Regions from separate parts of the Cobetia sp. 5-25-4-2 genome, predicted to be linked through region 3. Evidence: predicted binding sites of a transcription regulator. Region 3 holds the regulator's gene; each other region holds the start of a gene.
The links. Region 3 encodes PhoB, which activates phosphate uptake and scavenging genes when phosphate is short. Its sites were predicted from a motif close to TGTCATANNNNTGTCANA; they were not measured.

Region 1: a site for PhoB is predicted at 1,894-1,911, ahead of HXS65_RS08910 (DUF6482 family protein). Genes of this name have one in related genera too.
Region 2: a site for PhoB is predicted at 2,029-2,046, ahead of HXS65_RS12845 (UTRA domain-containing protein). Genes of this name have one in related genera too.

What each region holds. Positions count from the first base shown of each region.
Region 1 covers NZ_BLWK01000003.1:326,858-331,020, forward strand. The annotation lists gene HXS65_RS08900 (cryptochrome/photolyase family protein) at 1-1,045, shown strand, start outside; gene HXS65_RS08905 (thiol-disulfide oxidoreductase DCC family protein) at 1,042-1,428, shown strand; gene HXS65_RS08910 (DUF6482 family protein) at 1,430-1,786, opposite strand; gene HXS65_RS08915 (EAL domain-containing protein) at 1,942-3,198, opposite strand; gene HXS65_RS08920 (hypothetical protein) at 3,365-3,652, opposite strand; gene dnaB (replicative DNA helicase) at 3,739-4,163, opposite strand, start outside.
Region 2 covers NZ_BLWK01000006.1:22,838-27,000, forward strand. The annotation lists gene HXS65_RS17685 (hypothetical protein) at 1-31, shown strand, start outside; gene HXS65_RS12840 (NYN domain-containing protein) at 450-944, shown strand; gene HXS65_RS12845 (UTRA domain-containing protein) at 1,095-1,865, opposite strand; gene HXS65_RS12850 (ABC transporter substrate-binding protein) at 2,440-3,528, shown strand; gene HXS65_RS12855 (alkaline phosphatase family protein) at 3,621-4,163, shown strand, end outside.
Region 3 covers NZ_BLWK01000004.1:257,568-261,730, forward strand. The annotation lists gene phoU (phosphate signaling complex protein PhoU) at 1-67, shown strand, start outside; gene cysZ (sulfate transporter CysZ) at 254-982, shown strand; gene phoR (phosphate regulon sensor histidine kinase PhoR) at 1,077-2,372, opposite strand; gene phoB (phosphate regulon transcriptional regulator PhoB) at 2,380-3,069, opposite strand; gene ubiA (4-hydroxybenzoate octaprenyltransferase) at 3,297-4,163, opposite strand, start outside.

The DNA.
Region 1 (4,163 bases), on a different contig from region 3:
GCATGACCACCGCCAGGATGCGCTGACGCGCGAAGTGCTGACGCTGGTGGACACCCGCTTCGGCGAGGGAGCCGAGGGCGAGCTGCGTCATTTCGGCAATCTGGACAACTTCAACTGGGCCGTGACCCGCGCCCAGGCGCTCGACGATCTCGCTCACTTCCTCGCGCACTGCCTGGCAGACTTCGGCCGCCATCAGGATGCCATCGATGACAGTGACCCCTTCCTGTTCCACTCCCGACTTTCCGCGGCGCTCAATATCGGGCTTCTGAGTCCCCACGAAGTCTGTGCTGCCGTCGATGATGCCTGGCGACGTGGCGAGGTACCGGTCAACTCCGCCGAGGGCTTCATCCGGCAGATTCTCGGTTGGCGAGAGTATGTGCGTGGGATCTACTGGACACGCATGCCCGGCTACAAGCAGGAGAATCGCCTGAGTGCGACACGGGGTCTACCGGAGGTCTTCTGGCGCGGCGACAGCGGCATGCGCTGTGTGGATCAAGCCATCCTCAGTACGCGTGATCATGCCTATGCCCACCATATCCGCCGCCTGATGGTCACCGGCAATTTCGCCCTGCTGTGCGGCGTGAAGCCCGAGGCGCTATGCGACTGGTATCTGGCGGTCTACGTCGATGCCTGCGAGTGGGTGGAGCTGCCCAATACCCTGGGCATGGTGCTGCACGCCGATGGCGGCCTGATGGGCTCCAAGCCCTATTGTGCCTCGGGCAAGTACATCGATCGCATGTCCAATCACTGCGACAGGTGCCAGTACTCGCCGAAGAAGGTCACCGGCACGCATGCCTGCCCCTTCAACAGTCTCTATTGGCACTTCATCGAACGCCATCGCGAATCACTGTCACGCAACCCGCGCATGTCGCTGGTCTATGGCAGCTGGCGACGCATGAAGGACGAAAAGCGCGAGGCATTGCTGCAACAGGCCGAGGCCTTTCTCGCCCGACTCGACAGCGCCGCTGACTATGGCAGCGGTGCCCATCGCGCGGGTTACCATCCCGCGCCCTCCAGTTCCACGACCGACAAGGAATCCTCATGAGTCGCATCTGGCAGGCCAGTGCACCGGTCACGCTCTATCACGATGGCAAGTGCCCCCTGTGCCAGCGGGAGGTCGCCTGGCTGGCGAGACACCCGAGGCGGGAACGGGTCAGGACGGTCGACATTCGTGCAAAGGACTTTTCCCCAGATGCTCTGGGGCTGAGCTTCGAGACGATGATGGGGCGCCTGCACGTGCAGGATGCGCGCGGGGAGTGGTATGTCGGCATGGACGCCAGCCGAGCCCTCTATGCGGTGCTCGGCTATCGGCGCCTGGTGAGGCTGTCATTGCTGCCGGGGCTGCGTCCGATGCTGGATGTCGGCTATCGGGTCTTTGCCCGCCACCGTGAGCGTATCGGCCGCTGGGTCCCCCAGAGGAGACGCTGACTCAGAAGCTCAAGGGGATGCGCGAGCTCAACGGTTGATGGTACTGAGGCGGTCGGCCGATCATCTCGTCGTTGGCCACCTGGGATACCAGCCAGGCGCGTGACAGACCGGCGCGCCTGAGCTCGCTGTAGACATCCTCCAGCGAGCGGAACAGCATCGGCTTGCCACGCTTCATCAACAGTTCACTGCGCTCATCGTCTTCATCGGCACCCGCTTCCAGTACCAGCTGGACCTGATAGAAGCGGCTGGCGGCATGACTGATCACGCGCGCCTCCAGTGCCGGATACTCGGCGATCAGCGCATTCAGGTTGCTGACCAACAGGCCAGCAGGTGTGAAGGCAGCGGCAATTCTGGACATGGTGTCGGCTCCTGGACCTCTGTTGTCTGAGGTATCCATCATCGTGAAGGTGGCGTCAAGGCTTCACGCCAGCTTGCGGGGGGACGATGACGATTGAACGGCACCGCCATGACCATTGGATGACGTCATGTTCAAGGCCGCCGCCCCGGAGAGGCTCACGGACACTGAGCACGAACCGCCAGCTGACGTTCCGCGAGGATACGCGGCAGATCCAGAGGACGCCCAAGGCCGCGATAGCATCCCCCTCGCATGATGATGAAATCCTCGTCACGATGAATGTCCCGGCGCCCGAGCAGCTTGGCCGACAGACGCTCGAGCGGCTCATCTTCCTCGACACGCAGTGAATGGGTCTGCATGACCTCATGGATCGCTCGTCGTCCATGCAGCTCCGGTCCGAAGCGCTGATTCAGCAATCCCAGCAGTCGATGGCGGATGATCATGCCGACCGGCCGCTGCTGCGCGTCCACCACTGCCAGTGCCATCAATTCCGGCTCGGCATGCAGACGCTCGGCCACCTCCTCGAGACAGGTATCCTGCAGTACCGGCGCCACCTGCCGCAGCAGGCTGCCGGCACCGAGTGCCAGAGGCGCGGCATGCCGGCGGCGACTCAGACGATGCAGGCGCTGCTCGAGGCCGGCACGCTGGCCAGCAGGGTCCACCTCGGCGCTCGCAAACAGCCAGCCTTGCAGATACTCGGCCCCCAGCTGAGACACGCATTCCATCTCGCCTTCCTGCTCGATGCCTTCCGCGATCACCTGACTGCCACTGCCGTGGGCGATGTCGATGATCGAGCGCACGAAACGCCGCTTGAGTGAATCCTGATGAATACCGCTGATGAAGTGTCGGTCGATCTTGACGAAGTCAGGCTGAACCGCCGACCACAGCTTGAGGCTGGCGTACCCTTCACCGAGGTCATCCAGCGCGATGGCGAAGCCCATCGACTGGTAATGGCAGACGGCCTCACGCATCAGTGCCGGGTCAAGCCCCGGGGTCTGCTCAGTCAACTCGATGACGACCTGATGCGGGTGCAGCCCATGGCGATGCAGGAGGTGACGTGTCAGTCCCCGAGAATGCGCACTGTCCAGCAGCACCTCCGGCGACACGTTCAGGAACAGGCGTTCACTCAGGCCCTGCTCGGCCCATTGCTCAAGCGCCAGCTCACGACAGAGGCCGTCCAGCTCGGCGAGGCGCCGATGCTGGCGAGCCGCCTCGAACATCGCCATCGGTGAGCGCAAGCTGCATCCCGCAGCAGCGCGCGCGAGTGCCTCGTAGGCGAAGACCTCACGGCCATCTGCCGCCACGATGGGCTGGAAATGCATCCGCAACTGGCGAAGACGCAGCAACGCCTCCAGCGCCTGGCCGGATTCGGGAGTGGATGCCTCAGCTAAAGCGGGATGCGGGGATGGCAGCATGCCAGAATCAAAGCATGCTGATATGACAGGAAAATGACATGGGACGGTGATGTGTCAGCGAATGGTCGGGCACATCACCGCGGTGCTGCCGTGCAAGGACGCCTTGCGACGAGCCTGCCCGGTCGTGGCTGGCCAATACGCTCATGCCACGCCGGAAGTGGACGCCTTACAGCGAGTTGGGGTCGATGGCCTTGCCGAGGGAATTGCGGTCGATCCACTTGCCGGCCTTGGTTTCCTTGTAACGGAAGACCACCATGTCGCCCGCGACGACCGGCACTTCACTGTCTTCGGTCTGATAGCTGTAGCTCTCGCCCTCCACGACCAGCGTGAAGCGATAGAGATCCGGCATGCCCAGCCATTCCTTGAAAGGCCCTTCGCGCTCAAGGCTCTCCAGCGTACCGCGTCCCTGAAGCTTGGGAGTGCGTGCGCGTCCGCGCCCAAATCCACCTGCCATGCTATCTCCTCCCCGTCAGTGCGGGTCTTGCGGGGCGACGTCGCTGCCGCCGCCCGGGTACATGTTTGATGCGCATGCGCATCACGTCATTCAGCGAAGGCCTGGCCATAACTGTCTGGCGCCAGGTCCTCGAAACGGGTGTACTTGCCGATGAAGGCCATGTGAACGGTGCCGATGGGGCCGTTACGCTGCTTGCCGATGATCAGCTCGGCCAAGCCCTTGTTGTCGGGATTGTCCTTGTTGTAGACCTCATCACGGTAGACGAAGGCGATGACATCAGCGTCCTGCTCGATGGCGCCGGATTCACGCAGATCCGACATCACGGGGCGCTTGTTGGGACGCTGCTCAAGCGAGCGGTTCAGCTGCGAGAGCGCCACCACCGGGCAAGCGAATTCCTTGGCCAGCCCCTTGAGCGAGCGCGAGATCTCGGAGATCTCGGCAGTACGGTTCTCGGACAGCCCCGGCACCTGCATCAATTGCAGGTAATCGATCATGATCAGGCCGATGCCGC
Region 2 (4,163 bases), on a different contig from region 3:
CAAGCCCTCCAATCCCGCTGCCGGCAACTGATGCTTCCATCAGGCCCAGACTCGGCCTGATCGTGGCAAGCTGTCAGAAGATCGCCAGCCGCTGCTCGCCATGATTGGCAGCGGCCGGTCTCTGCCCTCCTCTCGAGATGGCGCTACCTGGAACAGCTCTGCTTTCAACAGCTCTGCTTTCAACCGATAGCACCAGACAGGTCAGGGTAGACAGATCACAGCAGACAGGTCAGAGAAAGACAGATCCGCTCTCCTTGCATGGTGTCAGCAGCACAAGCACTCATCGTCGGAGCCAGGCGCAATGCCTGAGTCATCCCGCGACACCTGAACGACTCCCACGCCGCACGCGCCTCCAGTACCTGCCTGCTCTGCTTCAGGCACATCATTCAGCCTTCCGGTCCCTGTGACAGCCAATGTCGAACTCTCCCACGCCCGCAATCCAACCGTCCTTGCCGACATCCGACTCGCCCACGCGCCTCGCCGTCTTCATCGATGTCCAGAATATCTATTACACCACCCGCGACACCTTTGGCCGGCAATTCGATTACCGCCGACTGTGGGCCGAACTGGAATCCCTGGGCAGCATCACGCATGCCTACGCCTATGCGATTGACCGTGGTGACCCCAAGCAGCAGCAATTCCAGCAACGCCTGCGTGAGATAGGGTTCGAGGTCAAGCTCAAACCCTTCATCCAGCGAGGAGATGGCTCGGCCAAGGGTGACTGGGATGTCGGCATCACGATCGATGTGATGGAAGCCGCTCCCGACGTCGACGAGATCATCCTCGCCTCCGGCGATGGTGACTTCGCCCTGCTGCTGGAGCATGTCGCAGCGCGCCATGCCGTCACGACGCGTGTCTACGGCGTCGAGGCACTCACTGCCCTCGCCCTGATGCGCAGCGCTGATCACTTCCGCGAGATAGATGACACGCTGCTGATGCGCTGAGGGCTTGCCCCCACGATGCCCCACGGCCACATCACGCACGCCATTACCACAACGCCCGCAAGCCTTCCCGTCAGAGGAGGACTTGCGGGCGTTTTCGTCGAGTTGAAGGAAAGTCCCGGACACTGGTGGCGTATGTCGCCAGATTGCCCTCTAGCGTTGTGGTGCGGCGGATAACGTCAACTCGATGGCATCGTGACGCCAGTGTTCATCATCGCAGTCCACTGCACGGCCATTCTGATCGAAGTTGATCCGCGTGATGCGCTGCGCCGGGCTACCCGGTGCCGCATTCAGGGCGACGGCCGTCTCGGCGTCGAACACGCTGGAGGCCAGCTCGAAGCTCACGCGCCGGATGCGAATGGCGTACTGGTGAAGGTAGAGCGTCGTCAGCGAATGCGCCGAGAGATCGAAATCGAGAATGCCGGAGAAGCAGTCGCGTCGCAGGTGATGACAGACGTGCAGCACCCGCCGGCCATCGATGCGCCGCACTCGCGTGATGCGATAGACCCCGGCACCCCGTGCAATTCCCAGACGCTGGGCGATCACCTCATCAGCGGGAACTTCCTGAGCGGACAGCACCTCGGTGGAAGCGACCCGCTGCTGCGACTGCACCATCTCGTGAAAAGGCAGACATGCCAGCAGGTCATACCTGAGGCGCGGCGGCGAGACGAACCAGCCACGGCGGTTCTCGCGATAGATTCTCCCTTCCGCTTCCAGCTGCAGCAAGGCATCTCGCAAGGTGACTCGCGTGGTGCCGAACCGCTCGATCATCTCACGCTCGGACGGCAGACGCTGCGAGGCATGCAGCGGCGCTGCTTCAAGATGGTTCAGCAGCCTGCCCTTGAGCCCGGTGACGGGCAAATCCGCCGTGCGCGTCAGGGAAGTTGCGTCGTCACCTGTGGGCTCGATCGATAATGAAGGCATGCGAAGTTCCTGAAAGATAACGAAAGAGAGCGATTTCTGGCGAGTCACTTGCATGTCATCCAAGGTGTCCATCATGACAAGGCTCGAGAATCGCGATCGCTGTGGTCTAGTGTAGACGTCGCCAGGCGAGTCAGCCCACGCTCGCCGAGCACCATGACACAGGCATGACGATCCGGTGACAGCACAAGGCCATCCTGTGTGATGCGCGTGAGAATCCGAGGCGGATGCCTATCATCGGGACACGCTCTCATGCAGGGAATTGTCAGAAAATCAGCCGGCACCACGCAGCGTTGCGTCAAAACATGTACCGCTGATGGCTGATGGCTCATTGCCACGACACTGACATCACGACACTGACATAGTGACGACACGCGACTGTCACAACCGCTGCGTAAAGTCATGTCAGCCCCGAGACTGAACTAGACCACAGAAATTGAGGTGGCAGGTCTCGAGGAAGACTGCGCAGGACAAGAACCAGCTTTGACCCCATCTCGCCTGCCTGCTCGCCTCGGCGACTCGCTGGCCAGGAATGCACTCTCGCATCCGTTGATTACCCCGTCTGGGAGGATTGTCATTGAAGTCGTTCACCGCTACCTCGCCCCGTACCGCCGGCCTGATGGTCTCGGCCCTCATGGCCACCCTGCTGAGCAGCGCCTCCGTCAGTGCCGCTGAAGTGCCGGACGCACTGCTCAAGGCCGCCCAGGCAGAAGGCCGCGTCGACAGCGTCGGCATGCCGGACAGCTGGGCCAACTGGAAGGACACCTGGGCAGACCTCGAGTCGAAGTATTCCATCGCGCACAGCGATACCGACATGAGCTCCGCCGAGGAAGTCGCCAAGTTCAAGGCCGAAGGCGAGAACGCCACGGCAGATATCGGTGACGTGGGCTTCGCCTTCGGCCCCATCGCGGTCAAGCAGGGCGTGACTCAAGCCTACAAGCCGACCACCTGGGACGAGATCCCCGACTGGGCCAAGGATGAAGATGGTGAGTGGATGCTGGGCTACACCGGCACCATTTCCCTGATGATCAACAAGACACTCGTCAGTGAAGATCAGCGCCCCGCTTCCTTCGCGGATCTCGCCAATGGTGATTACAAGGTCTCCGTCGGCGCGGTCGGCAAGGCGTCCCAGGCCAACAACGCCATCCTGGCCGCAGCCTTCGCCAATGGCGGCAGCGAGTCAGACCTGACGCCGGGTCTGGAAGTGTTCGCCGAACTGGCCCGCCAGGGACGCCTGTCACTGGCCGAGCCGAGCATCGCCAACCTGGAGAAGGGCGAGGTGGAGGTCGCCCTGCTGTGGGACTTCAACGCGCTCAACTATCGCGATCAGATCAACCGCGACACCTTCGAGGTGGTCATCCCCTCGGATGCCTCCGTCACCTCGGGCTACGCCACCATCATCAACAAGCATGCCGCTCACCCGAACGCCGCCAAGCTGGCACGTGAGTACATCCTGTCAGATGCCGGCCAGCTGAACCTGGCGGCAGGTTACGCCCGCCCGATCCGTGCCGAGCACCTGACCCTGCCGGAAGACATCGCCGCCAAGCTGCTGCCCAACGAGCAGTACGCCAATGCCCGCCCGGTACAGGACTTCGCCGGCTGGGAAGCCAGTGCCCGACAGCTGCCGCGTCAGTGGCAGTCCCAGGTACTGATCCACCAGCAGTGACCCCCGGCCTCTGTCCAGAGCGGATAGAGCGCGCACCATCCTGACAGACGGCACCGTCCACACGGTGCCGTCTTGAGCTTCACGGAGTCTTCATGTCCCAGCGTGTCATTCTTGTCGTGCTCGATGGCCTCAACCATGCCGTGGGCCGGCATGCCATGGGCTATCTGAGCGCCCTGGTCGAGGCCGGTCGCGGGCAGTACCAGTCGCTGGAGTGCGAACTGCCAGCGATGTCGCGACCGCTCTATGAGTGCCTGTTGACCGGTGATCTGCCCGTCGACTCCGGCATCGTCAACAATGGCATCGTGCGACGCTCGCGTGGCGTGAGCCTGTTCGACCTCGCCAGTCAGCAGGGGCGACGCACCGCGGCAGCCGCCTATCACTGGGTCAGCGAACTCTACGTCGCCGCCCCCTTCGTGCCAGCCAGACACCGACTGCTCGACAATCCCGAATCCGCCATCCAGGCGGGCATCTTCTACTGGCAGGATCACTACCCGGACGACCACGTCTTCAGCGATGCCGAGATGCTGAGACTGCGTCACGACCCGGACTTCCTGCTGGTGCACAGCATGAACATCGATGACGCCGGCCATCGCCACGGCGGTGAGTCCGCGCAATATCGCAATGCGGCGCGTCAT
Region 3 (4,163 bases):
CAAGGGCGTGGACGTGCGTCACACCGACACCCATGACCTCCAGCCGCAGGATCTCGACAAGCCCTGACGTGCAGGCCCCTTCCCCGGGGCCTGACGCCTGTCTGCCGATGACGCCCCGCCTCTGTCCCGCCGACGGAGTGCGGGGCGTCTGCCATTTGATGCGCCGACAGCTGCGTGGGGCGGGTGGTAGTGCTAGGGTGTGGCTCCGGCCGCCCGAGGGCAGCCGCCTTTCACGAGATGACGAGGACGTCGCATGATTGATGCCGTATCGGCGCTGGTCCGCGGGACCCGCATGGTCTATACCCCCGGGCTACGCCGTTTCGTGTTCGTACCACTGGCGATCAACCTGGTGCTCTACAGTGCCACGCTGTGGCTGTTGTTCAGCCAGTTCGAGGGCTGGATCGATTACTGGATGCTCAAGGTGCCCAGCTGGCTGGAATGGCTGAGCTGGTTGATCTGGCCGGTGCTGGTGCTGAGTCTGTTGCTGGCGGTGTTCTTCACCTTCAGCCTGGTGACCAATCTGATCGCGGCGCCGTTCTACGGCATTCTGGCCGAGAAGGTTGAGCATCGTCTGGATGGCACCCTGATCGAGGATGAGCGTGGCCTGGTGAAGATCGGGATCGACTCGCTGGGGCGCGAGATGGCCAAACTGGGTTACTTCATTCCCCGCATGATCGCGCTGTTCATTCTCGGCTTCATTCCGGGCCTGAATCTGCTCTCACCGCTGCTGTGGGGGCTGTTCTCGGCCTGGAGCATGGCGATCCAGTATCTGGACTATCCGATGGACAACCATCAGGTCAGCTTCGGTGACATGAAGCAGCGTCTCAAGGCGCGCTGGTGGCCGTCACTGACCTTCGGTGGTGCCGTGTTCGTGCTGACGCTGGTGCCCTTGGCCAACCTGCTGTTCATTCCCGGGGCCGTGGCGGGTGCCGTCCTGATGTGGCAGAGCCACTACCGACAGCTGCCTGCCCCGCGCCGCTGAGCCAGGCTTTATCGCGAGCGTTGACGAACGCAGATACCACGACGCCCCGCCGTGACCTCATGCAGAGGGCGCGGCGGGGCGTTCGTGTCTACCGTCAGGCAGTCGTCGCGCAGCGACGCTCCGCCGGGAAATGACAACGGAAGCGTGCGCCCTCGCCGGGCAGGCTGTCGATCTCCAGGCGGCCCTGATGGCGGATCAGCACATGCTTGACGATGGCCAGTCCCAGCCCGGTGCCACCAGTGGCGGTGCTGCGTCCCTTGTCGATGCGATAGAAGCGCTCCGTCAGGCGCGGTAGATGCACGGGATCAATGCCGTCACCGTCATCCTCCACCTCGACCATCACGCCCTCGCTGGTGCTCTGGCAGCGCAGCGTGATGTGGCAGTCTTCCGGCGTGTAACGCACCGCATTGAAGACCAGATTCGAGATCGCGCTTCTCAGCTCCTGCTCCTCACCCATCAGGGCCAGTCCGGGCTCGACCTCCACCGTGATGACATGCCGCTCCTTCGAGAGGCCTTCGGCATCTTCCCGGATACGTGTCAGCAGCTGTGCCATGTCGATGCGACGTCCTTCGCCCGACAGCTCGTCGGTCTCCAGGCGCGACAGGGTCAGCAGATCCTCGACGAGGTGCTGCATGCGGTCGGTCTGACTCTGCATCTGTCCCAGGCCACGCTGCCAGCGCGGGGGCAGGTCATCGGCATAGTCGGAATAGGTCTCGAGGTAGCCGGCCAGTACCGTCAGCGGCGTGCGCAGCTCATGGGAGACATTGGCCACGAAATCGCGGCGCATTTCCTCGAGACGGTAGAGACGGGTGACATCGCGCACCATCACCAGGCGCTCGTTGTCACCGAACAGGGTGATGGAGATCTGCAGGGTCAGGTTGTCGGAGAGCGGCGATTGCAGGGTCAGCGGCTCACGATAGGCCAGCCGATTGAAGTAATCGATGAACACGGGGTCACGCAGGTAGTTGGTGACGTGCTGGCCGCGGTCGTGACTGGCCTTGAGGCCGATCAACTGCTCGGCAGCGCTGTTCCACCACTCCATGTCGCCGTGGTTGTCGAGCATCACCAGGCCATCGCGCATCGCTTCCGAGGACTCCTGGATGCGGTTGAGGATACTGCGCAGTCGCTCCTGCGCCTGACGCTGACCCTTCTGGTAGCGATACAGACGATCGAGCAGATCCCCCCAGACGCCATCGCCGGGCGGCGGCTCTTCATGGGGGTTGGTGATCAGCCAGGTGTAGAGGCTCTTGAGATGCTTGAGATGGACGAACAGGTACAGCGCCAGCCCCAGCGCCAGGCCCCAGCCCAGCAGGCCGAGCAGTCCGCCGACCAGCCCGAAGCCGCCCGCCAGATAGCCCAGCCGCCATAGCTCGTTCGTCCAGTAGCGCATCCGCGTCTCAGGCCTGGGCGCTGAAGCGATAACCGGTACCGCGGACGGTCTGGATCAAGTGCTGATGCCCCTCGCCCAGCGCCTTGCGCAGACGACGAATGTGCACGTCCACGGTGCGCTCCTCGACATAGACATTGCCGCCCCAGACCTGATCCAGCAGCTGGCTACGGGTGTAGGCGCGCTCCTGATGGGTCATGAAGAACTGCAGCAGGCGGTATTCGGTGGGGCCGACCTCCAGGGAGTTGCCGTGTGCGGTCACGCGGTGGCTGGCGGGGTCGAGCATCAGACCCTCGACTTCCACCGACTCCTCGACGCCCTTGGGCGTGGTGCGGCGCAGCACGGCCTTGAGGCGTGCCACCAGCTCGCGTGGCGAGAAGGGCTTGGTGATGTAATCGTCCGCCCCGGCCTCGAGCCCCTGGATCTTGTTGTCTTCCTCGCCCTTGGCGGTGAGCAGGATGATCGGCAGCTCCGCCGTGGTCTCGTCACGCTTGAGGCGGCGCGCCAGTTCCAGCCCGCTGGTGCCGGGCATCATCCAGTCCAGCAACAGCAGATCGGGCTTTTCATCGACGACGATGGCGTGGGCGTCCTGGGCATTGTCGGCCTCCAGCACGCGGTAATCCGCCATTTCCAGGGCGACGGCGATCATCTCGCGTATCGAGGATTCGTCGTCGACAATCAGTACGGTCTTGGAGCTCATCGCTAGATCCCATGCAGCAGTCGGCGCACGCGCCAGAATGACAAGTCGATGACGATTACAACCTGCTTATATGACAGTGAGATGACAATCGCCAGCTTGGCAGCTTGCCGCCCGGCTTGCCAGCGAGTCCCTCAACTCTCTCAAGGCGTGAATGTCACGCCTCGCCGCACGAGGAAGATCGCTGGCAGACCGGATGAGGACGCGGGCCCGTTGGCCGGAAAGAGGGGTCAGGCAGCTGGCCAGGTCGCCAGCGCGATGCCCGCGAAGATCAGCAGGCCGGACCAGTGGTTGTTGAGAAATGCCTGGAAGCAGGGGCCACGCTCCCGCTCGCGAATCAGGCGCTGCTGCCAGACGAAGGTCACGGCCGCCGCGGCCAGCCCCAGCCAGTAGAAGATGCCCAGCGCCAGGTGCAGGCCGATGCCGATCAACACCGCCAGCATGCCCAGCTGCAGCAGACCGATCATCAGCTTGTCGGCGCGGCCGAACAGCACGGCGGTGGACTTGATGCCGACCTTGAGATCGTCATTGCGATCGACCATCGCATAGGCGGTGTCGTAGGCCACCGTCCACATCAGGTTGGCCGCGAACAGCCACCAGCCATAGGTCGGCACCTCCTCAAGCGTCGCCGCGAAGGCCATCGGAATCGCCCAGCCGAAGGCGGCACCCAGCACCACCTGCGGCAGATGATGGAAGCGCTTCATGAACGGATAGCTGGCCGCCAGTAGCACGGCGACGATCGACAGCAGCACCGTGGTCAGGTTGGTGAAGCACACCAGCACGAAGGCGGCCGCGACCAGCACACCGAACAGGGTCAGCGCCTCGCGCTCCGTGATGCGTCCTGAGGTCAGCGGGCGGTCCCGGGTGCGTTCGACATGCTTGTCCCAGTGGCGATCCGCGTAGTCGTTGATCACGCAGCCGGCGGCACGCATCAGATAGACACCAGCCACGAAGATCAGCAGCGTATCGCGGTCCGGTAGCCCATCGGCCGCCAGCCACAGGGCCCAGAGGGTCGGCCACATCAGCAGCCAGGTGCCGATGGGGCGGTCCAGACGAGTCAGGGCGAGGTAATCGGCCAGTTTGGACGGGCGGGAAGC